DNA from 2 places in the Paenibacillus litoralis genome. Region 1 is predicted to be linked to the other one. Evidence: a T-box and tRNA genes for the amino acid it is inferred to sense, from the RefSeq annotation. Region 1 holds a T-box; the other holds one or more tRNA genes.
What was found. A T-box is a leader RNA that pairs with one kind of tRNA and senses whether it is charged. The one in region 1 lies ahead of ACKGJP_RS14355 (arginine--tRNA ligase), so its partner is inferred to be a tRNA-Arg.

Region 1 (14,704 bases):
GCAAAGGAGGGAATCGCATGCGCCGCATCATGATCGCAGGAACGGGCAGCGGGGTCGGCAAAACGACGATTACCGTAGGGCTTATGGCTGCCTTCCGGCAACAAGGGTATGCCGTTCAAGGTTTTAAAGTGGGGCCCGATTATATCGATCCCGCCTATCATACGGCTGTGACGGGAAGGACGTCGCGGAACCTGGACAGCTGGATGCTCCCGCACGATACGGTGAGGGACGTTTTTGCGAGGGGGAGCGAAGGGGCCGATATTTCGATTATCGAGGGCGTCATGGGGCTGTTCGACGGAAAAAATCATTTGACGAACGAAGGAAGCGCCGCAGAAGTCGCTATGCTGCTCGATTGTCCTATTGTGCTCGTGATCAATTGTCAAAGCATGGCGCGAAGCGCGGCGGCGATGCTCAAAGGCTTTCTGCAATTTGACGAAGGCATCAGGATTATAGGCGTTATTGTAAACAAAGCCGGCAGCGACGGCCATTACCGGATCGTCAAAGAGGCGATCGAGCAGGAATGCGGAATACCGGTATTCGGACATCTGAAACGCGAAGACGAGATTCAAGTGCCGGAACGTCATCTCGGCCTAGTGCCCTCCGTGGAGCGGGGAGAGCTGCAGCCGTTCTTCGAAGGGCTTCAGCAGCGAATTACGGCGTCCGTCGATCTGAAGGCCGTTTGGACGTGCGCCGAGAGCGGGGAGCTGCCCGGAGCCGTTGGCCGTCCTTCCATTTTTGCCCGGAAAGAGCACGCGGAATCCGTATCCATCGCCGTGGCGCGCGATGCCGCATTCAATTTCTATTATCCGGAGAATTTCGAACTGCTGAAGGCTTACGGAGCCGAGCTTGTCTATTTTTCGCCGCTTGCGGGAGAGGCTGTCCCGAAGAAGGCGGACGGCTTGTACATAGGAGGCGGTTTTCCCGAGGAATTTGCGGAAAAGCTGGCGGCTGACGAAGCGGTTAAAGCTTCGTTCCGAGCATTTATCGAAAGCGGAAAGCCCGCTCTCGCCGAGTGCGGCGGATTCATGTACTTAACCGAGGCGATCGTAGATACGGAAGGGCGCCGTTATCCGATGGTCGGCCTCGTCCCGGGCGAAGTGACGATGCAGCGCAAGTTCGCCGCGCTTGGGTATAGGGAAATCGAGGGGACGGCGGGCAATGCACTGCTAGGTACGCAAAGCCTTTCCAGGGGACATGAATTTCATTATTCGACCTTTCAGCCGGATTTGTCCAAAGGGAGCTTGCCGCCCGCCTATGTAACCAAAGGGATGAGAGGCAGCAAGGAAGAAGGCGTGCTGTACCGGGGGCTGGTCGCCGGATATACGCACATCCATTTTGCTTCAGCGCCAGAAGTGGCGGAACGTTGGGTTGCTCTGTGTCACCATGCACGCAGTTAGCTCCAAAATAGCGGCTGACGGTTTCCATTCAAGCCCTATCGCTTCGGCTGTTTCGTGCCTCTGCGCACCGCAGCAACAATGACAAATCAAGCAGATCTCCGGTGCCGAAAGGCGCCGTTTTTTTGTTTCCGTCAAGCGGAATTTATCATAAATCGGGCTGCTTTTGGAAAATGTATCAGAGTAGAACGAATGCGATAGGAGTTGTTTTTGTTTTGAAACTGATTTGGATCGCCGCGATCATGCTGCTCTTGCAGCCCGTACAGCCGATGCCGCCGTCGGAAAACAAGAACGATGCCTCGTTTGCAGTTGAATTTAAGGGAAAGAATGTGGCCTCGGCAAACCGCGCCGGCTATACGCTTCCGGGTATGACGATGGTTGATATGAAGAAATATCAACGATTCGTCGATACGATTCATAAAAAAGTATATGAGCCGCCCCAAAATGCAAAAATCGGGAGCTCCGGTAAAATAGTCAAGGAGCAGGTCGGCTACGAGCTCGATCGTTTTGCGATGATGCAGCATTTTTACACCTATTTTTACGGCAGCGGTCCGTATTCGGCGGAGGCTCCGCGCAAAACCGTTTATCCGAGAGTCGACAGCGAGCTGCTCGCGAATATTCGGGTGAAGGCGATCGGTAACTACGCGACGTATTACAACAGCAGCAACAAAAACCGTTCCAACAATATCGCCATCGCGTCCAAGGCGCTGGACAATCAGGTCGTGTTCCCGGGCGAAACGTTCTCGTTCAACCGCGCCATCGGCAAACGCACACTGGATAAAGGCTATATGAAGGCGCCGGTCATCGTCCGAGGGGAGTTGTCCGAAGGGATCGGCGGGGGAATATGCCAGGTATCGTCAACGTTGTATAACGCGATTGACCGCGCAGGCCTTAAAATCGTGCAGCGGTATTCCCACAGCAAAAGCGTGCCGTACGTGCTGCCGGGACGGGACGCTACGGTTAGCTGGGACGGGCCCGATTTCGTATTCCTCAACCAGTATAACCAGCCGATCCTGATTCGCGCTTTTGCAGGCTCGGGTACGATGTACGTTTCCGTCCATTCGTCCGACGTTATCGACTACAAGCCCCGGGTTATTCCGAGCATGTCCACCGAATTGCCGGAGGAAGTATCCACGGAAACGAATGCCGCTTCTCCGTAGCCGCCGCAGTCGGCGCTTATGACTCCAGGAAGCTAGTCCTTGTTTTCCGCTAACAGGCTGATGCGATATTCGAGATTGATGCGGCAAATGTGCAGCAAGCTGCGCTTACGGCCTCTCAAAGGCGTGCATAGCCGGATGCCGGGACAGCGGGCCGCGAGTTCGGCCGCCACCTCCTGCCCGAGTTCGCCGGCGTTCGTGATGATCTCATGCGGGCGGTGCTGCGACCAGATCGCCGCCAGCAGCTTGACGGCAGCGCCGGCTGGACCCGGTTCTTGCGGCAGAGCATCGAAATCGAAACGCCGCCGCAGCGTGCCGTCCTCCAGATGAGCGGACAAGGCATGAGCGACGCCGATCCAAACGACCGTTTCCGGCTTGCTGCCGGGACGGTTGACGCTTTGCTTTTCCTGCATCCGGACGAGGGCGTCCCTATGCTTTTTTATTTGCAGCGCACGCTCGAAATGGAGCTGTTCGGCGTAGTCGTTCATTGTTTTATCCATATGCTGAAGGAGAGCGTCCGGGTTGTGAAGAAGTCGAATCGCCAGCTCCATCGATTGTGCAAGCCGATCGGGCGTAAAACGGCCTTCGGCTGCGCTTCCGAGCAGCTCCCGGTAAAAGCGTGAGGCAAATCTCTCGTCCATAGGCGCGTCGCCTGGAAGACGGAACGTGTCCACGACGTAGTCCAGGACGATATCGCGGTAAGGAACGTTCGGAAAAGGTCCGATTAGGGACCCGGCTTGCTCCTGAACGGCAGCGGCATGGGATTCGGCAGTCTGAAATCTTGCGATATCGACACCGGTCAGGCGTGGAAGCGTTTCGGACGAGACGGCAATATAGGGCAAGACGGAAGGGCCGCTCCGCATGGCGCGGTTAAACGGCGGCCGGTACTGCTTGATCAGCTCCCGTTCAAGCGTCAGGCTCTCATTCTCGTTGGTCACGATCATGATGTCGATATCTCGTATTTCTCTGACCAGCAGCGCCGTCTTGGTCTTTTCCGGCCTGCCGCGAAAGTAAGAGGAAAGTCGGCTGCGCAAATTGATGGCTTTCCCGACGTACAGCACCCGTCCGGACTCGTCCAGCATTAAATAGCATCCCGGCGCTTCCGGATAACGTCCGGACCGAAACGCGAATGTCATCGTTATTCCCTCCCGGATCCAATATCCCGTTTGCACGCGGCTGCGCGCCTGTTTTCACGCCATTAACGATAGCATATCCGGGTAGTGCAAGGAAGGCTTGACATCTTCTTGATGTTCCGGTATAAATGATTCTAAGCATTTTATCTGACGGAATATTTCGAATATTTATGAACGGGACAGTAGTCCATGACAGCCAGTCGCAGCGAGCCGGGTTGGTGAAAGCCGGTACGGAGGTAAGGATGAAGCGGACCCGGGAAATGGTTTGCCGAACGCGTACGAGTAGGCAAATCCGGTCATGGACCGTTACCAAAGCGAGTGGTCGGCCTGCGCATTGCGCCTGGGCCGATACTTAGAGTGGCACCGCGGGATTCAAGCTCTCGTCTCTTTATTGGAGACGGGGGCTTTTTTTGGTTTTTGACGAAACGGGGAGGCAAGGATCATGTTGATTAGCGAAATCGTAAGAGCGGCTGTTGCGCGCAGCCTAAACGTTCTTTTGGAAAAGGCGGAACTCCCCCGGCAGGAGCGGATTCACGTGGCGGTCGAGCATCCGGCCAGTCCGGAAAACGGGGACTATAGCACGAATGTCGCGATGACGCTCGCCAAAGCTTTGCGCAAGCCGCCGCTGGGCATTGCCCATGACCTGTTAGAGCTTCTCCAAGAGGAAGAATCGGTCAAGGGGTTGTTCTCGAAGGTCGAAGCGGCGGCCCCGGGATTTTTGAACTTCTATCTCGATTGGCAAAAGTGGTCATCGAAGGACTTCGATGCGGACTCAGGGGGCACGCGCTCTCCGGAAAAAGTGATTGTCGAGCATACCTCGATCAATCCGAATAAATCCGCCCATATCGGACATTTGCGGAACTCATGCATCGGCGACACGATCGCAAGGATGATGAAGCGTACCGGCCATAAGGTCGAGGTGCATAACTACATTGACGATCTGGGCAATCAGCTTGCCGACACGGTTGTCGGGATGCTTCATAAGTCGACGGAAGGAACTTATGCGCGCTTCGGAGACTTTTGCTGGGAAACGTATGCGAAGGTCAATAAGGCATACAAGGAAACGCCCGAATTGCAGCATGAACGCACCGCCGTTCTGCATGAGCTGGAGAAAGGCAGCGGGAATACGGCATGGTTCGGGCTGCTGGTCGCGGAGCGTATCGTACGCGAGCATCTGGAGGAAATGAAGCAGTTCGGCATCGGCTACGATGTGCTCGTATGGGAAAGCAGCATCGTGCGCGAAGGCTTCTGGTTGCAGGCGTTCGAGCTGCTGCGCTCGACTTCCGTTTTTCGGCAGGAGGAGGAAGGCAAGCTGGCGGGCTGCTGGGTGCTGAAGCAGAGCGAGGAGACGGAGGAAGCGTCCGGGAAAGAGGATTTTCATGCGGATAAGGTGCTTGTCCGGTCGAACGGGGTTTTGACGTATACGGCTAAAGACATCGCCTATCATTTGTGGAAATTCGGCGTGCTCGGCAAGGAATTCCGTTACCGTAAGTTTGCGGACGGACTTTGGTCGACCCATGCAGACGGCGTGAAGAAACGGATCGGCCAGGCGGATACGGTTATCAACGTCATCGATCATAGGCAGGAATACCCCCAGACGATGGTGAAGCAAGCGCTGCAGGCGCTCGGCTTCGGGAAGCAGGCCGACCGGCTTAAGCATGTGAGTTACGGAGTCGTTTCCCTAAGCGCCGATACCGCCGCTGGTCTCGGACTGGATACGTCGGACGGCAAGCATGCCTATCCGATGTCGGGACGTCAGGGAATCGGCATTAAGGTGACCGACTTGCTTAATCGGATGGAGCAGTCCATCGACGCCAAGCGCTCGCGCAAGGCCGGATTGTCGAGCCGGGCGATTGCCGCTGCGGCGATTCGTTATTCCTTATTGCGGTTTCATCTGCAAACCGAGGTCGTGTTCGATCTGGAGCAGGCGACGGAAATATCCGGCAATACGGGGGTATATCTGCTGTATGCGTATGCGAGAGCATGCAGCGTGCTCGAAAAAGCGGGGAGGGAACCCGGCCGGCCGCAGCATCCTGCCGTTCTTGATACGCTGGAAGCGCAGGAGCAGCGCTTGCTTAGGCTGCTTGCCTATTGGCCGGAGACGCTGCAATCGGCCGTGCGGGAGCTTTCGCCGAACGCGCTCTGCACGTATGTTTATGAGCTTGCCTCCTCGTTCAACCATTTCTATGCGACTTGTCCGATATTGAAGGGAGAGGGTAAGCTGATAGCAAAGCGCATTTGGATTACCGAACGTTTTGAGCAAACGCTGCGCGACGCTTTGTCTATTATCGGCCTGCCGGCGCCGAAACGGATGTAAAATAGGAAAGAGAGAAGAGCCTCTGCAGTTGGAGGCTCTTCTTTATGCTTCCTTTACAAAGCTGCGGAATTTATGGAATGTTCGCCGGGCGATTTGTCTTCGCTTACGCTGGCCGCAATCAGCAGCTGCGCCGCGAAATACGTCAGCATGATCAGGAACCCTGCTCCCGTAAAGGAGCCGATGAATTTGTTCCACGCGAGCAGCGAGTCGGAGACGACGAAGCAAACGGCTCCGAGGGCGGCGCCCAGCCTGCCTGTCATGACGGCTGTCAGCAGCATGACCGATATGACGATTAAGTAAGCAAGCACGGGCATCCACATCGAGTTGGAATCGCTATCCTTAAACATGCCCCGATGCAGCTCGGCCGCCATAAAGATCCCGTATAGAACGATGGGGACGAGGGCGAGCAGCGAGCGGTTTGTACGCTTACGCCGGGTAAGAAATGCCGCAATATAAAGAATATGCCCGGTCAAAAAGGCAAGCAGTCCGAGCAAAAACCAGGTGCTGCCGCTAAGCAGCAAAAAAGCGTCGCCCGTCATGCAAAAGAGCAGCCCTGTGAGAAGCAGGCTTCTGTAGGGCGACTTATCCGCGCTTCCGGATGCCGCGAACAGCCAAATCAAAACCAGGGGTGCCAGCTTTAAAACCCAGTGCAGGAACACAGCGTCAACAGAAAGAGTAAGCAGGTGGGCGATGCAGGTAACGACGATAGCGGCAAGCAGCGCTTTACGGGGCATTAGGAACGCCTCCCAGTCATCACGAATATAAGGATAGCTTAATAATAGGAAAATAAGGAAGCGCTGTAAATCGTCTTTCGGATATAACTTGCATTCGTAATGGTTCACCGAAACAAGAGAAGCTTCTTATGTTAAAATAGTGCATAAGAGGCATTGGCTTGCCGACTCGAAACCAAAAGAAGGTGCTATCCATGAACGGTACCCTGAACATAAACGAAATGATCGGCTGCCAGCGCAGCTATTTTGCAAGCGGCGCCACCTACCCGCTGGAGGCGAGAAGGGAACGGCTGGAAGCGCTGCGGACGTCGGTGCTGCGGCATGAGCGGAGGCTTCTCTCGGCGCTGAAGCAGGATTTGAATAAATCGGAATTCGAGTCGTATGCGATGGAAATCGGCCTTGTGCTGAGCGAAATCAGACATACGTTAAAGCATTTGAAAGCTTGGATGAAGCCGCGCCGGCTGCCGGCCCCGCTAAGCCACTTGGGCAGCAGCAGCTTCCAGCTGGCCGTCCCTTACGGATCCGTGCTCATCATCGCGCCTTGGAATTATCCGGTGCAGCTTGCGCTAGTCCCGCTGATCGGGGCGGTGGCCGCGGGCAATACGGCGGTGCTGAAGCCGTCAGAGCTCGCTCCGAACGTTTCCGCCGCCTTGCGCGAGCTTGTGAAGGAAGCGTTCGACCCCGGCTGGGTCGATGTGGCCGAAGGGGGCGTCGACGTTAGCGAGCGGCTGCTGGCGGAGAAGTTCGACACAATCTTTTTCACGGGAAGCGCTGCGGTGGGAAAGATCGTCATGGCCGCAGCGGCCAAGCATTTAACGCCGGTTACGCTGGAACTGGGCGGCAAAAGCCCGTGCATCGTTCATCGCGATGCCAATTTGAAACTGGCTGCGAAGCGTATCGCCTTCGGGAAATACATGAACGCCGGACAAACCTGTGTGGCTCCGGATTACGTGCTTGTCGACCGGCAGGTGAAAGAGCCGTTTATGAAGCAATTGCGCGAAGCGGTTACGGAGCTCTTCGGTTCGGAGCCGCTGCGGAACCCGGATTACGGCCGAATCGTAAGCCGCAGGCATTTTGACCGGTTAACCGAATTCCTGCGAGGGGCGTCCATCCCGATCGGCGGACAAACGGATGAAGAGAAGCTGACAATCGCCCCCACGGTGCTGGACGACGTCTCTTGGCACGATCCGGTGATGGAGGAAGAAATATTCGGTCCCATTTTACCGGTGCTGGTTTATGAACGCATCGATGAGGCGCTGGCCGAAATCGGCGCGCGGCCTAAGCCGCTTGCGCTCTATTTGTTCAGCGAGAACCGGGAATTGCAGCGTCTGGTGACGGAACGGGTCTCTTTCGGAGGAGGCTGCATCAACGATACGATCATGCATTTCGGCTCGCCCTACCTTCCGATCGGCGGAGTCGGCGACAGCGGAATGGGCCGGTACCACGGGAGGAGTTCCTTCGAAACGTTTTCGCATAGGAAGAGCGTGCTTCGGCAAACGACGCGGTTTGACCTACCGTTTCGCTACCCGAATTCCAAATGGGGTCTGAGGCTGATCCGCAAGCTGCTGAAGTAAACGGGGTTCGATCCGATCGGGACGGAGGGAACGGCCGGCGTTCGCCGGTTCCGTTTGGCATTTTGCCCGGTTTCAAGCATAATGGGAGTTGAATAGTGTCGGAGAGGAGAATGATTATGCGCCTGATTGACCCGCAAGCGGTACAGCGAATGCTGGATTCGCTTAAGGACCAACCATTGTATCTTCACTTGGAAATGACTACGGGGGCATACGCCTCGCTTAAGGACAGTTCGCGGTTTACGGCTTCGACCTTCCTCAGCAATGGCGAGATCCGGTTTACGCACGGTTCCATCGCCGGCAGCGGGCCTTACCGGGTAGGCCTGAAAACGGAAACCGGTTGGGTTTATTCGGAAGGCTTGACGCACTGGGAAGACGGGGATACCGAAAGACTCATCATGGCCGGACACGATACCGAAGGAAAGCTTGTCGTCGGCCTTCAGCTTAGCAAGGACAAATTTTAACGGGAGCGGAAGGAGGAGCAGCAGATGAAACGAGAACGACATGTATTGGTTGTCCTGCCTCATCCGGACGATGAATGCGGCATTTCGGGCACGCTGGTCGACCACATTAAGAATGGAACGCCCGTAACCTACATTTGCCTGACATTGGGCGAGATGGGGCGGAGCATGGGGAACCCTCCTTTTGCCAATCGGGTGTCCCTTCCCGTCATTCGTAAAAAAGAGCTGGAGCAATCCTGCCGGGCGATCGGCATCACGGACCTCCGAATGTGGGGCGTTCACGATAAAACGGTGGAATTCGAAGACCGGGAGGCGCTGATCGAACGGCTGCGCGAAGCTATCGCGGAATTGCAGCCTTCCTTGATCTTCACCTTTTATCCCGGCTACAGCGTTCATCCCGATCACGATGCGACCGGGGCGCTGGTCATTCAAACGGTGGAACGTATGCCTGCTGACGAAAGACCGGCTGTCCACTGCGTCGCATTCTCGAAGGATTGCGAAACGGTGCTCGGCCCTCCGGACATCGTCCGGGATGTGTCGTCAAACTTGAAGCAAAAAATCGGCTCGCTGGAGGCGCACCGGACGCAAGGACTCTTTTTGTGGGGCAAAAAGTCTTATGAGGACGAAGAAGTGAAGCCGCGGTTGATGAAGGAACGCTTTTGGACGTATCGGTTTTCCTGAGTTAATCCCACGGGAATCAACAGCTTGATGAATTGCTGATGCCGCTGAGAAAGTCCATTGATGCTAGAAAGGTACTGTCCCTCAAGAAAACGGAGGAGGCGGTACCTTTTTTTTCTATATTATGAGGACGGCATAGGGAACGAGTTTCGTCCAAGTATATTCATACCCGTTACAATCATAAAGCGCCTAGAGAAATCTTGCTGTACCGTTCCCGAAATCGGAGAAAAGTTGTCTATTAGGTCGACGAATCCCCTCAGAAAATACCCGCGATGAATTTTTTTACTGTTTCGTAACTTCTTTCGGCGAAAGCTCCCCTATAATCATGGATGTAAACCGTAAGGCGAGTCGACATCCTTATGTATTACGACATCATGAATACGAATATGCGAACGCCGGCGTACTAGAGAACGAGAAAGACTTGCGAACCGTGTAACGGCCACAACCCGCAATCATTTCCTAGCGTTAGGTAGCCTGAAAGGACAGTAAGCGGATGGAACGAACTCACAACAGCATGAACCCGGAACATAATTGGTCGAACCTGGCGGCAAGAGGAACAGCGGAAATAACAATGCACACTGAGACGCATCAAGAAAATCAAGAAAGAAGCATGACAGGTAATGGAGGGGGCTTGCGCCATGCCTGAGCCGCTCGAAGGGAAAGGCCGCTATATCGCCGGGCTGGACGGCCTGCGGGCCATCGCGGTGCTCGCCGTTATCCTGTATCATATTCATCCGGCTTGGGCGCCGGGCGGGCTGCTTGGCGTCGGCGTATTCTTCGTACTGTCCGGTTACCTGATTACCGATATTATTGCGAACGAATGGAAAAAGACGGGCAGAATCGATCTGCAGAACTTCTGGCTGCGCCGGTTTCGCCGGCTCATTCCCGCAATGCTCGCAATGATCGCATCGGTTCTGCTCTGGATGATGCTCTTTGACATATCGAGACTGCAGGCGATCGGCGGAGACGCGCTGGCGGCGGTCATGTATGTAAGCAATTGGCGGTTTATTTTTCATCAAGTGTCTTATTTCGAACAATTCGGCCCCCCTTCTCCTCTCGGACATTTATGGTCGCTTGCGGTCGAGGAGCAATTTTACTTGCTTTGGCCGTTCCTTCTTTCGCTTGGCCTTCGTTTCGCGCCGCGCCGCTGGCAATTGGCCGGCATGATACTGGTGGCCGCCGCCGTATCCGCAATAGCAATGGCGGTTATTTACGAGCCGGGGATCGATCCGAGCCGCGTTTATTACGGAACCGATACGAGAGCCTTCGCTTTGCTGATCGGGGCGGCGCTTGCCGTGGTTTGGCCTAGCCGGAAGCTGGTCATCAAGGTTGCACCGGGCGTACGGTTGCTCATCGATGCGATCGGCTGGGCGGGTTTGCTGTCCGTCCTGCTCATGATCGGGCTGACGGATCAGTACGACGGATTTCTATACCGCGGCGGGCTCGTGCTGCTATCCCTTGTGACGGCAGCGGCCGTGGCTTCTATCGTTCATCCGGCTAGCAGCCTAAACCGGGCTCTGGGCTGGAAACCGCTTCAGTGGCTAGGCGTTCGTTCCTATGGGATCTATTTGTGGCATTATCCGGTTATCGCGTTAAGCGGTGACGCGGTGTCGGGCGGAGAGCTGAATATCGCGCGCGCCTTTCTGCAGCTGGCCGCAAGCTTCGGCCTCGCCGCCTTGTCGTGGAAGGTTATCGAAGAGCCGATTCGCCTGAGAGCTGCGGGAGCGGCTCCGTTCCGTTCGGGTGCGAAAAGCCGCAAAACGGGGGGCTTAAGAAGAACAAGCCGTTTTTTGGTTGCAGGATGCGCGTTTCTCGTCGTCGTGATGCTGAGCTTCGGCATCGCCCGTATTCCGGATGCGACGGCAAGCTATGAGTCGGAGGCTTTCGGATTAACGGAACCGCCTGAACCGGCACCGGCACCGACGCCGGCCCAGGAACAGTCCGAAGACAAACCCGCCGGAGATGCGGTTGCCCAGCAGCCTGCCGAGACCCCGAAGCCATCCGGTAAACCGGCCGAGCCTTCGGCGGCTCAGGGCTCCGGTTCTGCCGAAACGCAGGGCCAGGAGGGGAAAGAAGTGACGGTTATCGGCGATTCGGTTATGCTTGGCGTTTCGCCGTATCTTGAGGAACTTCTGCCCGGTATCGTAATCGATGCGAAGGTCGGCAGGCAGATGTCGCAAGCGCAAACTGCAGCGAATCAACTCCAATCGGAGAATAAGCTGGGGGATTTCGTCATCATTGAGCTCGGCACGAACGGAACGTTCGATAAACCGCAGCTGGAGAAGCTGCTGAACTCGCTGGGGAAGGATCGGAGCATCCTTCTTGTCAATACCCGTGTCCCGCGGCCATGGGAGGATGATGTCAACCAAAAGCTGGAGGATACGGCAGCTCTTTTTCCGAATGTGACCGTACTCGACTGGCATTCGGCCAGCAAAGGGAAGAGCGACTATTTCACCCGTGACGGCGTTCATCTGGAAGTAAGCGGCGCCAAGGCGTACGCTTCTCTCGTAGCGAAAGCGGTGGCCGACCGCACGAGCCGGGCAAGCTGAGCACGGGATCGGGGGAATCGTCAGACCCCGGATCGGATTCCTTCGAATCGCAACAAAAAAAGCGCCCGCATCGGGCGCTTTTTTTGTTCCTGCGGGCTAATGGATGTCTTTCTTCTTGAAGTTGCCGCCTTTCACATCGTGGATATTGCCGATGGCGATGAAGGCGTTCGAATCGAATTCGTCCACGATTGACTTCAGCTTGGCTTCCTCCAAACGGGTAATGACGGTAAAGATAACCTTTTTCTCGTCTCCGGAAAAAGCGCCTTCCCCATGAAAATAAGTCACGCCTCGGCCGAGCCGATGCGTCAGCGCATCGCCGATATCCTGGTGGGCGTCGCTAATGATCCAGACGGATTTCGACTGATCGATGCCTTCGATCGTAATGTCGATCATCTTGAAGGCGATGTAATAGGCAATCAGCGAGTACATAGCGTGGTCGAAGCCGAACACGAAGCCCGCGCTGCCCAGGATGAATACGTTGATCACCATGACGAATTCGCCGACGGAAAACATCGTTTTTTTGCTGACGAGGATCGCGACGATTTCGGTGCCGTCCAGCGATCCGCCGGAACGGATGACCATCCCTACGCCTACGCCGAGAATGATCCCGCCGAATACGGCGGCAAGAAGCGGATCGTCCGTAAGCGGCTTTACCGGGATAAGCAGGGATGTGCCGATCGACATGAGTATGACCGCATAAAGGGTGGAGAGTGCGAACGTCTTACCGATCTGCTTGTAGCCGATATACAGGAAGGGGATATTTAGGACGGTCAAAAAGATGCCCAGCGGCACGCCGAGCTCATGAGAAAGCATAATCGAGATACCGGTGACGCCGCCGTCGATGATTTGATTCGGCACGAGGAATATTTCGAGTCCGACCGAGAAAATAACGGCGCCTAGAGTCAGAAGAAGCATTCGTTTCACGATGTTGTAGAAAGACATTTTCCGATGCTGCGACGAACGGGCTGCTGCTTGGGACATGCGCTCGATCACTCCTTGCTTTTCTGGTTGTTAGTAATGCCCAGTAATGTCTATATCATGCTTGCGGCGGGTCCGATCCTGTTTTGAAAAACACTCCGCCCCTGCTCAGGAATGCAAACGAGAACCGACCAATAAGGTCGGTTCTCGGGTTATTTGCTGCTCCCATGAAAGGTCAGCTCCGTATGCAAAGATTCGTTCGGGCGGATCAGCGTCAATTCCGCTTTTCGGTTAAACTCGTCCGTCTTGGCCATCCAAGGCTCCACGCAGACGAAAGGCTTGCCGGGCACGCTCCACAAATACACATAGCCGAATTCCTCGCCATAAGTCATACGGATACGGTGTCCGGCGGAAGGTTCGATTGCGATTTCCGGCTTGTTTGCGCCGATCAGAACGAAGGATTGATCCTGATCGGTCAAATCCAGCCGCCCGGCAAACGGTCTTTGTTCATTAACGCTGCAGTCGAGGTAAGAAGGAGCGTCGGTATCATAGGCAAGATTTTTGTCATCCGCTGCAAAATAAGGATGAAATCCCGCGTACATCGGCATGTCCCGCTCCGATAAATTGCGGTATTCCTGCTTGATAGTTAGAGCGCCGTCCTTCAGAATATAGGTAAACGTCAGCTCGAAGTCGAACGGGTACGCTTCCTTCGTCTCGGGCGTGCTGCCAAGCTTTAGAGTCAAAGAGGCCTGCCCGTCGTCATTCGTCGAGACAACCTCCCATGGCATCATTCTGGCGAAGCCGTGATTTTTCATTCGGTAGGTTGTTCCTTCCCATTCGTACCGTTCGTCGGGCAACTGGCCGCAGATAGGGAAGAGGATGGGATTTCCGCCCCGGATGTTGGCGGTAGGCGGATAGAAGGTTTCTTTATCCAAGTAAAGGAATTCATGACCGTTCGCTTCATAGCTTAGCATGATTCCGCCGCGCTCCGGACAGATGCTCACCTTGGAAGCGGTGGAGGATTCGATCAATTCGTAAATCGTATAGGTATCGAGATAGGTATGTACACGGTAAGACACGCTTGTCCATCTCCTCTTAAATAAGCTTTCATGATCAAGGATAGCATACGAGGGGGCGAATGTCTCGCGTAAGCGAATGAGGGGAGCAACAAAAAAAGCTGTCCCCGAATCGTTCAGGAACAGCTTGTCTATTTTTTGGTTATTGATTGTTGGAGCAGGATTTGTTATAATGTCGGATAGCAGTATTTAAGATTTGTATTTCATTTTCCCACTATATAATACCACAAAAAAGGCGCTGTGTCAACCTGCAACAGAAGCTTCCGCACCGGCGTCGTAGAGATGAAGATTTCGTTTGTACTGGAGGAGGGGCTGGATGAATACAGACAATCCGCGTAAAGAATCAGGAGCAGAACATGCTTTTGACCAAGCAAAAGAGCAGCTGTCCGCACAAGAGTTTGGCGGCTCCGCACCAGCTGACGCCTCGCATGACGATTTTCATTTTGGGGACGATTTTACTTTGCCTCCGGGCGTCAAAATCGATGATCCCGTCCGTATGTACTTAAAGGAAATCGGACGAGTGCCGCTCCTTTCGGCCGAGGGAGAAGTGGGTTTGGCGATAAGGATCGAGCAGGGCGACGAGGAAGCGAAGCGGCGTCTCGCCGAAGCGAACCTCCGACTTGTCGTCAGTATCGCGAGAAGGTATGTTGGCCGCGGCATGCTGTTCCTGGATTTGATTCAGGAAGGCAACATGGGGCTCATGAAAGCGGTCGAGAAGT
Region 2 (14,704 bases), 3.6 Mb from region 1:
GGACGCTGTTTATCGGCGTGACGACGGCGTGCTTGGCCAATGTGTTCGGCTTGCTGCTGGCTATTCTGCTCGACCAGAAGCTGAAAACGAAGACGCTTCTCCGGTCATTATTTTACATTCCCAATATTATTCCGATTGTCGTTGCCGCATTTGTTTGGCGTTATATGCTAGACGCTAATACGGGCTTGATCAACGTTACGCTCAGCAAGCTGCTGGGGGATAAACAAACGATTCCTTGGATCGATTCCCCTGACTATGTCGTCTATTCCCTTATTTTCATTACGGTATGGCAGATGATGGGGCCGATCATTATCGTGTATCTTGCGGCATTGCAAGGCGTTCCCCATGAGATAAAGGAAGCGGCCATGATTGACGGCTCTTCCAGTTGGAGACAGTTCTTCTCCATTACATTGCCGATGATTGCGCCTGGCATTACGGTTAACGTACTGATCGGCTTGGCGAACGGCATCCGGATTTTCGACCTTCCGTTTGCTTTGACCGGAGGCGGTCCTGCGTATTCGAGCGAAACGCTCGCCATTCGCATATACCGCTATGCGTTCCAATCGACCGAGTTTGCTTACGGGATGGCGGCTTCCTTCGTATTGACGGCGGTCGCGCTGATTATTACGATCTTTTTCGTATCGCTTTCCCGTAAATACGAGGAGGGGGCTCATTCATGAAGAAATTGCGCCGCGGGTCATTCGAGCTTTTCTCCATATGTCTGGCTTTAATCGTATCCATACCGCTCTACGTCATTATTATCAACACGTTCAAAACGCATCAGCAAATCGCGACCAAACCGCTGGCGTTCCCGGATTTCAGCGTAGGATTCGGCAATATTGTTTCGGCGTTCGAGAAAATGGACATCGTGCGTTCCTACGGCGTTACGTTCTTGATCGGCGGGATCACGCTGTTTTTTGCCGTAAGCTTGTCCGCTCTGGCCGCTTATTCCGTAGCGAGAGTGAAGCATCCGTTCTTCAATGCGATGTATTGGGTCTTTCTGTCGGGCATCTTAATTCCGGTTCAATCCGCCTTGATTCCGATCGTCTTCTTATTGAAGGATCTTCATCTTCATAATAATCTCATCGGCATTTCGTTGGTCTACATGGCGGTGCTTTCGCCATTTTGCATCTTTACCTATAGCGGGTTCATGCGCTCGCTGCCGTTCGAGCTGGAGGAATCGGCTTATATCGACGGCAGCTCGCCTTTCCGGACGTTTTTTCAAATCATCTTTCCTCTCTTGAAGCCGGTCACCGCTACGTTGATCATTATGCAATTCATCTATATATGGAACGATCTGCTGTTGCCGCTCGTTATCCTGAATTCGAAGGACTATCCGACGATCAGCATCAACCTGTACAAGTTTTTCGCGGGGAGAGGGATGGGGGACTACAGTTTGCTGTTTGGCGGCATTTCGCTTACGCTGCTCCCGATTCTTGTTATCTTCGTCAGCTTCCAGCGCTATTTTGTCAAAGGCTTATCCGCAGGTGCTGTAAAAGGATAAGGCTGTACAGTAGGCGGTCCGTGTTCGATTCCTCTTTGGATGAGAGGGTTGCACAGGCCGCTTTTCCATTAAGATTGAGGATAAGAAGAAGGGCGTTAATTCGAGCAAAGTATCGTCTGAAAAAAATGTTGAGAAAAGTGCTTGACTTAATGTCGAATCATGTGATAAATTAGATTTCGCCGCTTCGGAAGGCAGCTCGATAAAACAAACGAGCAACGAACTGCAAGAAAAAAACTTAAAAAAAGTTCTTGCATTAGAAGCTGAAGATGTGGTAAGATATAAAAGTCGCTGAAAAACAAAGCGACAAAAAAGGCAAAACGAATTGTCCTTTGAAAACTGAACAATGAGCGAATAAAGCCAGCAAAACAAGCAACAAATCGCATGAGCAAGTCAATATCGAAATAAAACGAAGCCTCGGCTTCAACTTTTATGGAGAGTTTGATCCTGGCTCAGGACGAACGCTGGCGGCGTGCCTAATACATGCAAGTCGAGCGGATCTTTCCTTCGGGAAAGGTTAGCGGCGGACGGGTGAGTAACACGTAGGCAACCTGCCTGTAAGACCGGGATAACTCACGGAAACGTGTGCTAAGACCGGATAGTTGGTTTCTCCACCTGGAGAGATCAGGAAAGACGGCGCAAACTGTCACTTACAGATGGGCCTGCGGCGCATTAGCTAGTTGGTGAGGTAACGGCTCACCAAGGCGACGATGCGTAGCCGACCTGAGAGGGTGAACGGCCACACTGGGACTGAGACACGGCCCAGACTCCTACGGGAGGCAGCAGTAGGGAATCTTCGGCAATGGACGAAAGTCTGACCGAGCAACGCCGCGTGAGTGATGAAGGTTTTCGGATCGTAAAACTCTGTTGCCAGGGAAGAAGGGTGAGGAGAGTAACTGCTCTTCATTTGACGGTACCTGAGAAGAAAGCCCCGGCTAACTACGTGCCAGCAGCCGCGGTAATACGTAGGGGGCAAGCGTTGTCCGGAATTATTGGGCGTAAAGCGCGCGCAGGCGGTTGTTTAAGTCTGATGTTTAAACCCAGGGCTCAACCTTGGGTCGCATTGGAAACTGGGCAACTGGAGTGTAGGAGAGGAAAGTGGAATTCCACGTGTAGCGGTGAAATGCGTAGAGATGTGGAGGAACACCAGTGGCGAAGGCGACTTTCTGGCCTATAACTGACGCTGAGGCGCGAAAGCGTGGGGAGCAAACAGGATTAGATACCCTGGTAGTCCACGCCGTAAACGATGCATGCTAGGTGTTAGGGGTTTCGATACCCTTGGTGCCGAAGTAAACACATTAAGCATGCCGCCTGGGGAGTACGCTCGCAAGAGTGAAACTCAAAGGAATTGACGGGGACCCGCACAAGCAGTGGAGTATGTGGTTTAATTCGAAGCAACGCGAAGAACCTTACCAGGTCTTGACATCTGGATGCAAGCGTTAGAGATAGCGCCCTCCTTCGGGACATCCAAGACAGGTGGTGCATGGTTGTCGTCAGCTCGTGTCGTGAGATGTTGGGTTAAGTCCCGCAACGAGCGCAACCCTTGATCTTAGTTGCCAGCATTCAGTTGGGCACTCTAGGATGACTGCCGGTGACAAACCGGAGGAAGGTGGGGATGACGTCAAATCATCATGCCCCTTATGACCTGGGCTACACACGTACTACAATGGCCGGTACAACGGGCTGCGAAACCGCGAGGTGGAGCGAATCCTAAAAAGCCGGTCTCAGTTCGGATTGCAGGCTGCAACTCGCCTGCATGAAGTCGGAATTGCTAGTAATCGCGGATCAGCATGCCGCGGTGAATACGTTCCCGGGTCTTGTACACACCGCCCGTCACACCACGAGAGTTTACAACACCCGAAGTCGGTGAGGTAACCGCAAGGAGCCAGCCGCCGAAGGTGGGGTAGATGATTGGGGTGAAGTCGTAACAAGGTAGCCGTATCGGAAGGTGCGGCTGGATCACCTCCTTTCTATGGAGATCATGATGGCTGTAGGCTGTCGGATCATTAAGCTGGTTTTATCTCGCTCATGTTCAGTTTTGAAGGGTCAATTTTTGATCTTTCAAACGTTTGTTCCTTGAAAACTAGATAGCGAAGCAATGCAAAACATCCTTAGTTTTTTTGTAGCGATCTCGAGAGAGATCATTGGTTAAGCTACTAAGAGCACACGGAGGATGCCTAGGCGCTAGGAGCCGATGAAGGACGTGGCGAACAACGAAATGCCTCGGGGAGCCGTAAGCAGGCGTCGATCCGGGGATGTCCGAATGGGGGAACCCACACGTGGTAATGCGCGTGTACTCATCACTGAATACATAGGTGATGTAGAGGCATACCCAGGGAACTGAAACATCTAAGTACCTGGAGGAAAAGAAAACAATAGTGATTCCGTCAGTAGCGGCGAGCGAACGCGGATTAGCCCAAACCAAGGAGCTTGCTCCTTGGGGTTGTGGGACGTCAATGTGGGAAAAGTTCGTTAGGTGAAGCGGTCTGGAAAGGCTCGCCATAGCAGGTAACAGCCCTGTAGCTCAAAACGAACGTATCCCTAGACGGATCCCGAGTAGTGCGGGGCACGTGAAACCCCGTATGAATCCGGCAGGACCATCTGCCAAGGCTAAATACTCCCTAGCGACCGATAGCGAAGCAGTACCGTGAGGGAAAGGTGAAAAGAACCGCGGGAGCGGAGTGAAATAGAACCTGAAACCGTGTGCTTACAAGAAGTCAGAGCCCGTTAATGGGTGATGGCGTGCCTTTTGTAGAATGAACCGGCGAGTTACGTTCACGTGCAAGGTTAAGCTGAAGAGGCGGAGCCGCAGCGAAAGCGAGTCTGAATAGGGCGAATGAGTACGTGGTCGTAGACCCGAAACCGTGTGATCTACCCCTGTCCAGGGTGAAGGTGCGGTAACACGCACTGGAGGCCCGAACCCACGAATGTTGAAAAATTCGGGGATGAGGTGGGGGTAGCGGAGAAATTCCAATCGAACTCGGAGATAGCTGGTTCTCCCCGAAATAGCTTTAGGGCTAGCCTCGGAATGAGAGTAGTGGAGGTAAAGCACTGATTGGGTGCGGGGCCCGCCAAGGGTTACCAAGTCCAGTCAAACTCTGAATGCCACATACTTCTGTCCGGGAGTCAGACAGTGAGTGCTAAGATCCATTGTCAAGAGGGAAACAGCCCAGACCATCAGCTAAGGTCCCCAAGTGTGTGTTAAGTGGGAAAGGATGTGGAGTTGCAAAGACAACCAGGATGTTGGCTTAGAAGCAGCCACCATTTAAAGAGTGCGTAATAGCTCACTGGTCGAGTGACTCTGCGCCGAAAATGTAACGGGGCTAAACACGCCACCGAAGCTATGGCTACAGCAGCAATGTTGTTGGGTAGGGGAGCGTTGTGTATAGGTTGAAGGTCGATCGTAAGGACGGCTGGACAGTACACAAGTGAGAATGCCGGTATGAGTAACGAAAAGACAAGTGAGAATCTTGTCCGCCGAAAGCCTAAGGGTTCCTGAGGAAGGCTCGTCCGCTCAGGGTAAGTCGGGACCTAAGGCGAGGCCGAAAGGCGTAGTCGAAGGACAACAGGTTGATATTCCTGTACCACCGTAGCCGTTTGAACGACGGGGTGACGCAGAAGGGCAAGGACGCAGACGGATGGAAGTGTCTGTCCAAGCAGTGAGGCTGATGTGTAGGCAAATCCGCACATCGTGAAGGCTGGGCTGTGATGGGGAGGGAAATTTCGAAAGTACCGAAGGTCTTGTACTCATGCTGCCAAGAAAAGCCTCTAGTGAGGCGAAGGTGCCCGTACCGCAAACCGACACAGGTAGGCGAGCAGAGCATGCTAAGGCGCGCGGAAGAACTCTCGTTAAGGAACTCGGCAAAATGACCCCGTAACTTCGGGAGAAGGGGTGCCTCGGTAGGGTGAATAGCCCGAGGGGGCCGCAGTGAAAAGGCCCAAGCGACTGTTTAGCAAAAACACAGGTCTGTGCGAAGCCGCAAGGCGAAGTATACGGGCTGACGCCTGCCCGGTGCTGGAAGGTTAAGGGGAGCGGTTAGGGGTAACCCGAAGCTGTGAACCGAAGCCCCAGTAAACGGCGGCCGTAACTATAACGGTCCTAAGGTAGCGAAATTCCTTGTCAGGTAAATTCTGACCCGCACGAATGGCGTAACGACTTGGGCGCTGTCTCAACGAGAGATCCGGTGAAATTTTAATACCTGTGAAGATGCAGGTTACCCGCGACAAGACGGAAAGACCCCATGGAGCTTTACTGCAGCTTGATATTGGACTTGGGTACGATCTGTACAGGATAGGTGGGAGCCTTAGAAGCATGAGCGCCAGCTTGTGTGGAGGCGACGTTGGGATACCACCCTGATCGTATCTAGGTTCTAACCTACTCCCGTGATCCGGGAGAGGGACCGTGTCAGGCGGGCAGTTTGACTGGGGCGGTCGCCTCCTAAAGCGTAACGGAGGCGCCCCAAGGTTCCCTCAGAATGGTTGGAAATCATTCGAAGAGTGCAAAGGCATAAGGGAGCTTGACTGCGAGACAGACAAGTCGAGCAGGGACGAAAGTCGGGCTTAGTGATCCGGTGGTACCGAATGGAAGGGCCATCGCTCAACGGATAAAAGCTACCCTGGGGATAACAGGCTTATCTCCCCCAAGAGTCCACATCGACGGGGAGGTTTGGCACCTCGATGTCGGCTCATCGCATCCTGGGGCTGAAGTAGGTCCCAAGGGTTGGGCTGTTCGCCCATTAAAGCGGTACGCGAGCTGGGTTCAGAACGTCGTGAGACAGTTCGGTCCCTATCTGTCGCGGGCGCAGGAAATTTGAGAGGAGCTGTCCTTAGTACGAGAGGACCGGGATGGACGTACCGCTGGTGTACCAGTTGTTCCGCCAGGAGCATCGCTGGGTAGCCAAGTACGGACGGGATAAGCGCTGAAAGCATCTAAGCGTGAAGCCCCCCTCAAGATGAGATTTCCCAGTATGTAAGACCCCTTGAAGACGACGAGGTAGATAGGTTCGAGGTGGAAGTGCAGCAATGCATGCAGCTGACGAATACTAATCGGTCGAGGGCTTATCCAACATCTTTGCATCGACAGGTGTAAGGACTACAAAGACACAAAAAGGACAAAAAAACATTACTTCGCATCTAGTTTTCAGGGAGCAAACCTGATATAATGGATAAACATTCCCTGATAGCTCAGTTGGTAGAGCACTCGACTGTTAATCGAGTTGTCACAGGTTCGAGTCCTGTTCGGGGAGCCATCTGGAGAGGTGTCCGAGCTGGCCGAAGGAGCACGATTGGAAATCGTGTAGGCGTCACAAGCGTCTCGAGGGTTCGAATCCCTCTCTCTCCGCCAGATCTACATCATCTACATAGGGCCCGTTGGTCAAGGGGTTAAGACACCTCCCTTTCACGGAGGTAACAGGGGTTCGAATCCCCTACGGGTCACCATGAAGTAAGGGCGCTTAGCTCAGCTGGGAGAGCATCTGCCTTACAAGCAGAGGGTCGGCGGTTCGATCCCGTCAGCGCCCACCATAAGATTTTCTTTAACGACGCGGGGTGGAGCAGCCCGGTAGCTCGTCGGGCTCATAACCCGAAGGCCGCAGGTTCAAATCCTGCCCCCGCAACCAAACAACATATGGAGCTGTGGTGTAGAGGCCTAACATGCCTGCCTGTCACGCAGGAGACCGCGGGTTCGAATCCCGTCAGCTCCGCCATCTTTACTCTTAAAGCAAATAAGCAACACTCGGCTCGGTAGCTCAGTCGGTAGAGCAGAGGACTGAAAATCCTCGTGTCGGCGGTTCGATTCCGTCCCGAGCCACCATTCTTGATAATTGAATATGCCGCTGTAGCTCAACTGGTAGAGCAACTGACTTGTAATCAGTAGGTTGGGGGTTCAAGTCCTCTCGGCGGCACCATGTAACATGGAGGATTAGTGAAGTGGCTAAACACGGCAGACTGTAAATCTGCTCTCTCTGAGTTCGGTGGTTCGAATCCATCATCCTCCACCATTTTTGTAGGGGCATAGTTTAAAGGTAGAACAAAGGTCTCCAAAACCTTTGGTGTGGGTTCAATTCCTGCTGCCCCTGCCAAAGCACAACAATTTTATGGCGGTCGTGGCGAAGTGGTTAACGCATCGGTTTGTGGATCCGACATTCGGGGGTTCAATTCCCCTCGATCGCCCCATAATTTTTAAAATGAAGCAACAACGGTTAATGGGGATTAGCCAAGCGGTAAGGCAACGGACTTTGACTCCGTCATGCCCAGGTTCGAATCCTGGATCCCCAGCCATTTATGCGGACGTGGCTCAGCGGTAGAGCATCGCCTTGCCAAGGCGAGGGTCGCGGGTTCGATTCCCGTCGTCCGCTCCATAGTACGGCGCCATAGCCAAGAGGTAAGGCAGAGCTCTGCAAAAGCTTTACCCCCAGTTCGAATCTGGGTGGCGCCTCCACCTACTTGCCGGAGTGGCGGAATGGCAGACGCACAGGACTTAAAATCCTGCGGGGGCGACCCCGTACCGGTTCGAGTCCGGTCTTCGGCACCAGACGTATTACTTTGTGCCCTTAGCTCAGCTGGATAGAGCGTTTGACTACGAATCAAAAGGTCAGGAGTTCGAATCTCTTAGGGCACGCCATTTTTACAAGTTTTCATCATATGCCGGTGTGGCGGAATTGGCAGACGCGCGCGACTCAAAATCGTGAGGGAAACCGTGGGGGTTCGAGTCCCTTCACCGGCACCACATTAACCATCGAGAGCCTTTGAAATCAATTGATTTCAAAGGTTTTTTTGTTATATCTAGGTCTGCTATAGATAAATACTGAGGAAGCGCTCATGAGATCAGGCCAGCAGCTGAAGCAAGATCAGTCTCGAGACGGAGAAACCTTTCAATCCTGAGCCTCTATCCGATCGGCCGCAGAAATTTGTATACTGGATAACGTAAGACGGAGGAAGCGATCTAGCCTCAATCCTATCCTTGTCTCTTTACAACGTAACAGTGTTATGTTACATTCGTTTCGGAGGAGATGGCAATGGACCGTGATCTGATATCGAAAAAGGATCTTCTCGAGTTGACGGGTATTTCATACGGGCAGCTCTATCGCTGGAAGAGGAAGCAGCTGATTCCGGAGGAGTGGTTTATACGGAAATCGACGTTTACCGGACAGGAAACGTTTTTTCCTAAGGAGCTTATCTTATCGCGAATCGAGAAGATCGTGGATCTGAAAGACGATTTGTCGTTAGACGAACTGGCGGGAAAGCTCTCTCCGCTGCTTTATGACACGAATTTGCGGAAGGAAGAGCTTTTGAGACGTAACATTGTTTCGAGGGTAGTCCTAGATAGGTTCGGAACGAAAGAGAAAGACGAAGGGCTTCTTACGTTCGAGAAGGTTTTGTTCTTGTTTACGATCGACAAGCTGCTGCAAACCGGGGAAATGAGCCTGGAGGAAGGCGGGCTGCTGCTTCAAGCGCTGAACGAACACTTTTCGAAATTCGAAGGAAGACCTTGCGATTTGTTTTTCCTTCGTAAGATGGGGGTATCGACGTTCGCGCTGTTAGCAATGCCGGGAGAGCTGTATTTTGAAACCGGTGTGAAGATCGTGGCTCGTTTGTCGCTGCCTGCATGCATAGAAGAGCTTAAAAACAAGCTAACCTAGGAGGAAGCATGATAGAGGAATCGAACAGAACGGATCTGACCATCAATGGCATGGGAAATGCGTTTGGGGGCCGTTACCGTACCGTAAACATGGAAGGCGTCGGGAAGGTGGACGGCGATATATTTTGCGAGAGTTTCAAAGCAAACGGGGTTGCTACCGTGAAAGGAAGCATTCAAGCGGCGCGATTTGAAATGAACGGCAAGCTGAGCGGCGAAGGCAACCTGACATCGTTAACGCTACTCGTAGATGGGCATATGAGTTTGAAAGGCCGGCTGCATGGCGAAGAGATGAGGCTGAACGGAATGATCAAAGTGAATGGCGATTGCGAAGCGGAGCGCTTCAATCTGCAAGGCGGCTTTACGATCGACGGTCTGCTTAACGCGGGTACGATCGATATCGCTCTGTATGGCCGCGGGCAAGCTAAGGAAATCGGCGGGGACAGCATTCATGTCAAAAAGTCGAATCATTCCAGCTGGGGACGCCTGGTATCGTGGATCCTTCCCGTGTTTGAGCCGCATTTGTTTGCGGAGACCATCGAAGGGGACGACATTCGCTTGGAGGAGACAACGGCAGCTGTCGTACGAGGCAATCGCGTTTATATCGGCCCCGGCTGCGGCATCGGGCGCGTCGAATACGGCACGGAGCTCGTGGTGCATCCTGAGGCGAAGGTAAACGAGCGAATTCGCAGCTAATGAATCGAGCACGCTCAATAAGGAGGATGCGAAATGACGCAGGACAGGAATAGAAATATGAAGATAACCGGAATCGGCTCCGCTTCCGGAGGCGTCTTTCATAGCGTCAACATTATGGGCGAAGGACGCGTTCAAGGCGATCTGTTGTGCGACGAGTTCAAATGTATGGGCAACTGTGCGGTACAGGGAAGCCTCCAAGCAGGCCGATACCGGTTCCAAGGGGAAGTCTCAATCGACGGGGACCTGCAGGCTGCCGTATTAACGGGACTTGGGCAAATTCTCGTTAAGGGGAATGTGCGCGGAGACTCGATTAAAATGACGGGACAGCTGATCGTAAAAGGGGCATGCGAGGCCGACAAGCTTCAGTTGAACGGCGCGATGGACGTCAGCGGGCTGCTCAATGCTGAACAGCTTAGCATCAATCTCTTCGGTCCTTGCCAGGTGAAGGAAATAGGCGGTGGACGCATCTCCGTACGCCGTAAGAAGTGGATGGCGGTAAAGGAATGGTTCACCCCTTCCGGAGTAACCGAATTGAAGGCCGATACGATTGAAGGCGACGATATTTATTTGGAGCATACGCAGGCCGCTATCGTCAGAGGGAATAACGTAACGATCGGACCCGGCTGTGAAATCGAGCTGGTGGAGTACCGGAATTCCCTGCAAACTAGAAAAAGCGCAACGTTACGGCAGCAATGTAAAGTTTAACGAATACTTGACGGTAAAGGAGTCAACCCATTCCATGGTACAGCAAAAAAGCAGGTTAGGGCTAGTTATTACCGGGCTGCTGCTCGGCATTTTCGTAGCGGCTATCGATAATACGATCGTAGCTACCGCAATGGGGACGATCGTCTCGGATCTTGGCGGACTCGACAAGTTCGTCTGGGTAACATCGGCTTATCTCGTAACCGAGATGGCCGCTATGCCGATATTCGGCAAGCTGTCCGATATGTACGGACGCAAACGGTTTTTCGTATTGGGGATTGCGCTGTTTTTGCTAGGCTCGATTCTATGCGGTACGGCGAACAGCATTGTGGAGCTGAGTATCTATCGCGCCATTCAAGGCATTGGCGGCGGGGCGCTGGTGCCAATCGCGTTTACAGTCATGTTCGATGTGATCCCGCCGGAAAAAAGAGGCGGCATGGGCGGCTTGTTCGGCGCCGTTTTCGGTACCTCGAGCTTATTCGGACCGCTTCTCGGCGCGTATATTACGGACTATATTCAGTGGCGCTGGATTTTCTATATCAACCTGCCGATCGGGTTGGTCGCGCTGGCGCTGATCGTCTTTTTCTACCATGAATCGATGGAGCACTCGAAGCAGAAAATCGACTGGTGGGGAGCAGCTACTCTCGTTGGCTCGATCGTATGCCTCATGTTCGCGCTTGAGCTTGGCGGACAAGAGTTCGCCTGGGATTCCGCGGTAATCATCAGCTTGTTCGCGGCGGCGGCCGTGCTTATGGCCGTATTCCTCTATGTGGAGACGAAAGCGGAGGAGCCGATCATTTCGTATGCGATGTTCAAGCATCGGCTGTTCGCGGCCAGTACGCTGGCTGGGCTCTTCTACGGGGCGGCGTTCATTACGTTCGCGATGTACATCCCGATTTATGTGCAGGGGGTAACCGGCGGCTCGGCGACCAACTCGGGGCTCATATTGCTGCCGATGACATTGGGGTCGGTCGTAGCGGCGCAAATAGGAGGCTTCTCGGCATCGAAGACGTCCTATCGAAATATCATGATTTTTTCCGCAGTCGTCTTCTTGTTAGGGACGTTCTTGCTAAGCACCATTGCGCCTGAAACGACTAAATTTATGCTGACGCTCTATATGATCGCCGCAGGATTCGGCGTCGGCTTCTCGTTCTCGGTGCTCGGGATGGCGGCTATTCATCATTTCGATATGAGGCAGCGCGGATCCGCGAATTCCACGATGGCGTTCGTCCGTTCCCTTGGGATGACAGTAGGTCTAACCGTGTTCGGGATCATTCAGCGTAATTTGCTTACAAGCAAGCTCGGCGATGCGTTCGGAGGAGCAGGCGGCCCCGCAGGCGCGGACGGAAGCTCGTTCGGGAATACGCGAGAGCTGCTTTCACCGGAGAAGCGTGCAGCGATACCGGCAGATGTAATGGACAAAATCGTAGATGCTTTGTCTTCGTCCATATCGACGATGTTTATGTGGGCGATCGTACCCGCCGGACTTGCGCTGGTGACAGTTATGTTCATGGGGAACTCCAGGATGATCATTCCGGGTAAAGGCGAAAAAGGCAAGGAAGGTAAGGAGCGCAAGCCGCAAACGGAATGGAGCGGCGGGCACTAGAAGAAAGCAAAAAACCGCCAGGGTGACCGGGCGGTTTTTTGCTTTATCATGATAAAGCCTAGAGCTTAACCCGAAACTCGCCGATGGAGATGCGCCGACCGTCCTCTCCTTCATGGCGCAATAATAATCCACTTCCGAGTAAGGTTTTCATGAAAGCGGCCAGGCTGAAAGGAGGAAGGGGTGTTCGCCGGAAAGACCTGGCGGCCGACTTTAAAGTCGTATCGTATCCTTGCGGGTAATCATAGCGATACGACTTTAACGGAGGTGGAGGCGGATACCCCTTGCCCCGGCAGCGCAAGCTGTTTTCATGGCTCTACTTACTTGGGATGTAGCCTTTTTCGCTTTATTGCGCCATTTCCACTCCTGCTAATACTAACTTTTGCACGGACTCGTGGCCAACTTCGTCTTGCAGCCCGCTGTCATGTTATAATAGGGGAACGAAATTTGGAAGTCGGAAGGTGAAGCTGTTGCTGCAAGCTGCAAGACAAACGCTGCAAGACGTGTACGGGTACCCGAAATTCCGGACCGGACAAGAGAAAATGATTGAAACGATACTGAGCGGACAAGATGCGCTCGGAATTATGCCGACCGGCGGAGGGAAATCGATCTGCTATCAAATTCCCGCCCTGCTGCTGCCCGGGACGACGATTGTCGTGTCTCCGCTCATTTCACTGATGAAGGATCAGGTGGACGCGCTTGCTACGCTCGGCATTTCGGCCGCATTCATCAACTCGTCGCTGACCGGATCGGAAACGATGCAAAGATTGCGGAGCGCCGCAAACGGCGAATACAAGCTGCTGTACGTCGCGCCAGAGCGGCTGGAGACGGACAGCTTCCGTTCACTGCTCGAGGTTATGCCCGTTCCGCTGCTGGCGATTGACGAAGCCCACTGCGTGTCGCAGTGGGGCCATGATTTCCGGACGAGCTATACGGCGATCGCGCCGATGCTTCGGCAGTTTCCGAAGCGGCCGGTCGTAGCGGCATTTACGGCGACTGCAACGGAGGAAGTTACCAAGGATATGATTCGGCTGCTGGAGCTGCGCGATCCGGGGGTGACGATTACCGGCTTCGACCGCGAAAATTTGACGCTAGCCGTACTGCGCGGCGTGAACAAGCGGGATTATGTCGTGCAATACGTGCGCGATCACCCGGAGGAAGCGGGTATCGTGTATGCCTCGACGCGGAAGGAAGTCGACGAGCTCAGCGCTTTTTTGCAAAAGCAGGGCGTGGCGGCCGGCAAATATCACGCGGGCTTGAGCGACGATGAGAGGTTAAAATGCCAAGATGCTTTTCTGCGGGACGACATCCGGGTAATGGTAGCGACGAATGCGTTCGGTATGGGCATCGACAAGTCGAATGTCCGCTACGTGCTTCATTATAATATGCCGAAAAATATGGAGGCCTACTATCAAGAAGCAGGCCGTGCCGGGCGGGATGGCGAACCAGGAACATGTGTTCTCCTATTCAGTCCGCAGGACATTCAAACGCAAAAGTTTCTAATCGAGCAGTCGGTATCGTCTCCGGAGCGGAAGACGGCGGATTACAAGAAGCTGCAGGCGATGGCCGACTATTGCCATACGCAGCAATGCTTGCGCAGCGCGATATTGAAATATTTCGGAGAACGCGACACGGAAGCGCACTGCGGAAACTGCAGCAGCTGCAACGACGACAGCGAGCTTGTGGACGTAACGGTAGAAGCGCAGAAGGTTTTTTCCTGCATCAAACGGATGAACGAACGATTCGGGGCTACGCTGGTGAGCCAGGTGCTGAAAGGATCGCGCAGCAAGCGGATCGCCGAATTCGGCTTCGAGAGGCTGCCGACGTACGGCGTGATGAGGCAGTATACGGAGAAGGCGATCGCGGATCTGATTCATTCCTTTGTAGCGGAAGGATATCTGGCGTTGAGCGAAGGGCAATATCCGGTCGTGAGCCTGCAGCAGCCGGCGGGAGCGGTCCTGAGAGGGCAGGAGAAAGTCATGCGCAAGCTGCCGAAGCGGAAGCAGGCCGTAACCGGGGGAGACGAGCTGTTCGACAAGCTCCGCCGGCTTCGCAAGCAATTGGCGGATGCGGAGGGCGTGCCTCCTTATATCATTTTTGCCGACAGCACGCTGCGCGATATGGCGGTTACCGTACCGACAAACGAGCGGTCGATGCTTGAGGTGAAGGGTGTCGGGCTTGCCAAGTTTCAGCGTTACGGACAGCCGTTTCTGGAGCTGCTGCAGCAGGAGGCAGGCGAAGAAAACGCGGAGATGCAGGAAAGAGAAGCATACGCATCGGTTTCCGCAGCAGCCGAGGATCGTCCGGCAAAGCGAAGCTTCGTTCGTTCCGAACGAACCGCCCCAAGCGGGGGGACATCTCTCTTGGCGGACAAACAATCGAGTCATAGGGTTTCGTGGCAAATGTTCGCGGAAGGTCTTTCGCCTGACGATATTGCCAAAGAGCGCGGGATGGGACTCATTACCGTACAAGATCATATTATCCGCTGTGCGCTTGAAGGCTGCGAGATCGATTGGCGGGAGCTGATTCCGGCAGGCCAAGAAGAGCTTGTTCTAGAAGCGGTAGA

Region 2: it has a tRNA-Arg gene. The T-box ahead of ACKGJP_RS14355 (arginine--tRNA ligase) is inferred to sense a tRNA for this amino acid. The anticodon was not compared.

What each region holds. Positions count from the first base shown of each region.
Region 1 is NZ_CP176395.1:3,585,893-3,600,596, forward strand. It holds gene ACKGJP_RS14340 (cobyrinate a,c-diamide synthase) at 18-1,397, shown strand; gene ACKGJP_RS14345 (VanW family protein) at 1,610-2,554, shown strand; gene ACKGJP_RS14350 (GIY-YIG nuclease family protein) at 2,587-3,687, opposite strand; T-box leader at 3,846-4,075, shown strand; gene ACKGJP_RS14355 (arginine--tRNA ligase) at 4,130-6,001, shown strand; gene ACKGJP_RS14360 (lysoplasmalogenase) at 6,055-6,735, opposite strand; gene ACKGJP_RS14365 (aldehyde dehydrogenase) at 6,927-8,306, shown strand; gene ACKGJP_RS14370 (YojF family protein) at 8,423-8,767, shown strand; gene bshB2 (bacillithiol biosynthesis deacetylase BshB2) at 8,792-9,445, shown strand; gene ACKGJP_RS14380 (acyltransferase family protein) at 10,081-11,991, shown strand; gene ACKGJP_RS14385 (YitT family protein) at 12,088-12,933, opposite strand; gene ACKGJP_RS14390 (aldose epimerase) at 13,122-13,988, opposite strand; partial or broken gene rpoD (RNA polymerase sigma factor RpoD) at 14,416-14,704, shown strand, end outside.
Region 2 is NZ_CP176395.1:7,155,078-7,169,781, reverse strand. It holds gene ACKGJP_RS30175 (carbohydrate ABC transporter permease) at 1-680, shown strand, start outside; gene ACKGJP_RS30170 (carbohydrate ABC transporter permease) at 677-1,504, shown strand; rRNA gene ACKGJP_RS30165 (16S ribosomal RNA) at 1,931-3,471, shown strand; rRNA gene ACKGJP_RS30160 (23S ribosomal RNA) at 3,648-6,567, shown strand; tRNA gene ACKGJP_RS30155 (tRNA-Asn) at 6,675-6,750, shown strand; tRNA gene ACKGJP_RS30150 (tRNA-Ser) at 6,754-6,845, shown strand; tRNA gene ACKGJP_RS30145 (tRNA-Glu) at 6,866-6,940, shown strand; tRNA gene ACKGJP_RS30140 (tRNA-Val) at 6,949-7,024, shown strand; tRNA gene ACKGJP_RS30135 (tRNA-Met) at 7,043-7,119, shown strand; tRNA gene ACKGJP_RS30130 (tRNA-Asp) at 7,130-7,206, shown strand; tRNA gene ACKGJP_RS30125 (tRNA-Phe) at 7,238-7,313, shown strand; tRNA gene ACKGJP_RS30120 (tRNA-Thr) at 7,332-7,407, shown strand; tRNA gene ACKGJP_RS30115 (tRNA-Tyr) at 7,416-7,500, shown strand; tRNA gene ACKGJP_RS30110 (tRNA-Trp) at 7,508-7,581, shown strand; tRNA gene ACKGJP_RS30105 (tRNA-His) at 7,600-7,675, shown strand; tRNA gene ACKGJP_RS30100 (tRNA-Gln) at 7,706-7,780, shown strand; tRNA gene ACKGJP_RS30095 (tRNA-Gly) at 7,786-7,860, shown strand; tRNA gene ACKGJP_RS30090 (tRNA-Cys) at 7,867-7,940, shown strand; tRNA gene ACKGJP_RS30085 (tRNA-Leu) at 7,948-8,033, shown strand; tRNA gene ACKGJP_RS30080 (tRNA-Arg) at 8,047-8,123, shown strand; tRNA gene ACKGJP_RS30075 (tRNA-Leu) at 8,146-8,228, shown strand; gene ACKGJP_RS30070 (YhbD family protein) at 8,518-9,141, shown strand; gene ACKGJP_RS30065 (hypothetical protein) at 9,150-9,833, shown strand; gene ACKGJP_RS30060 (hypothetical protein) at 9,867-10,538, shown strand; gene ACKGJP_RS30055 (MDR family MFS transporter) at 10,573-12,141, shown strand; gene recQ (DNA helicase RecQ) at 12,609-14,704, shown strand, end outside.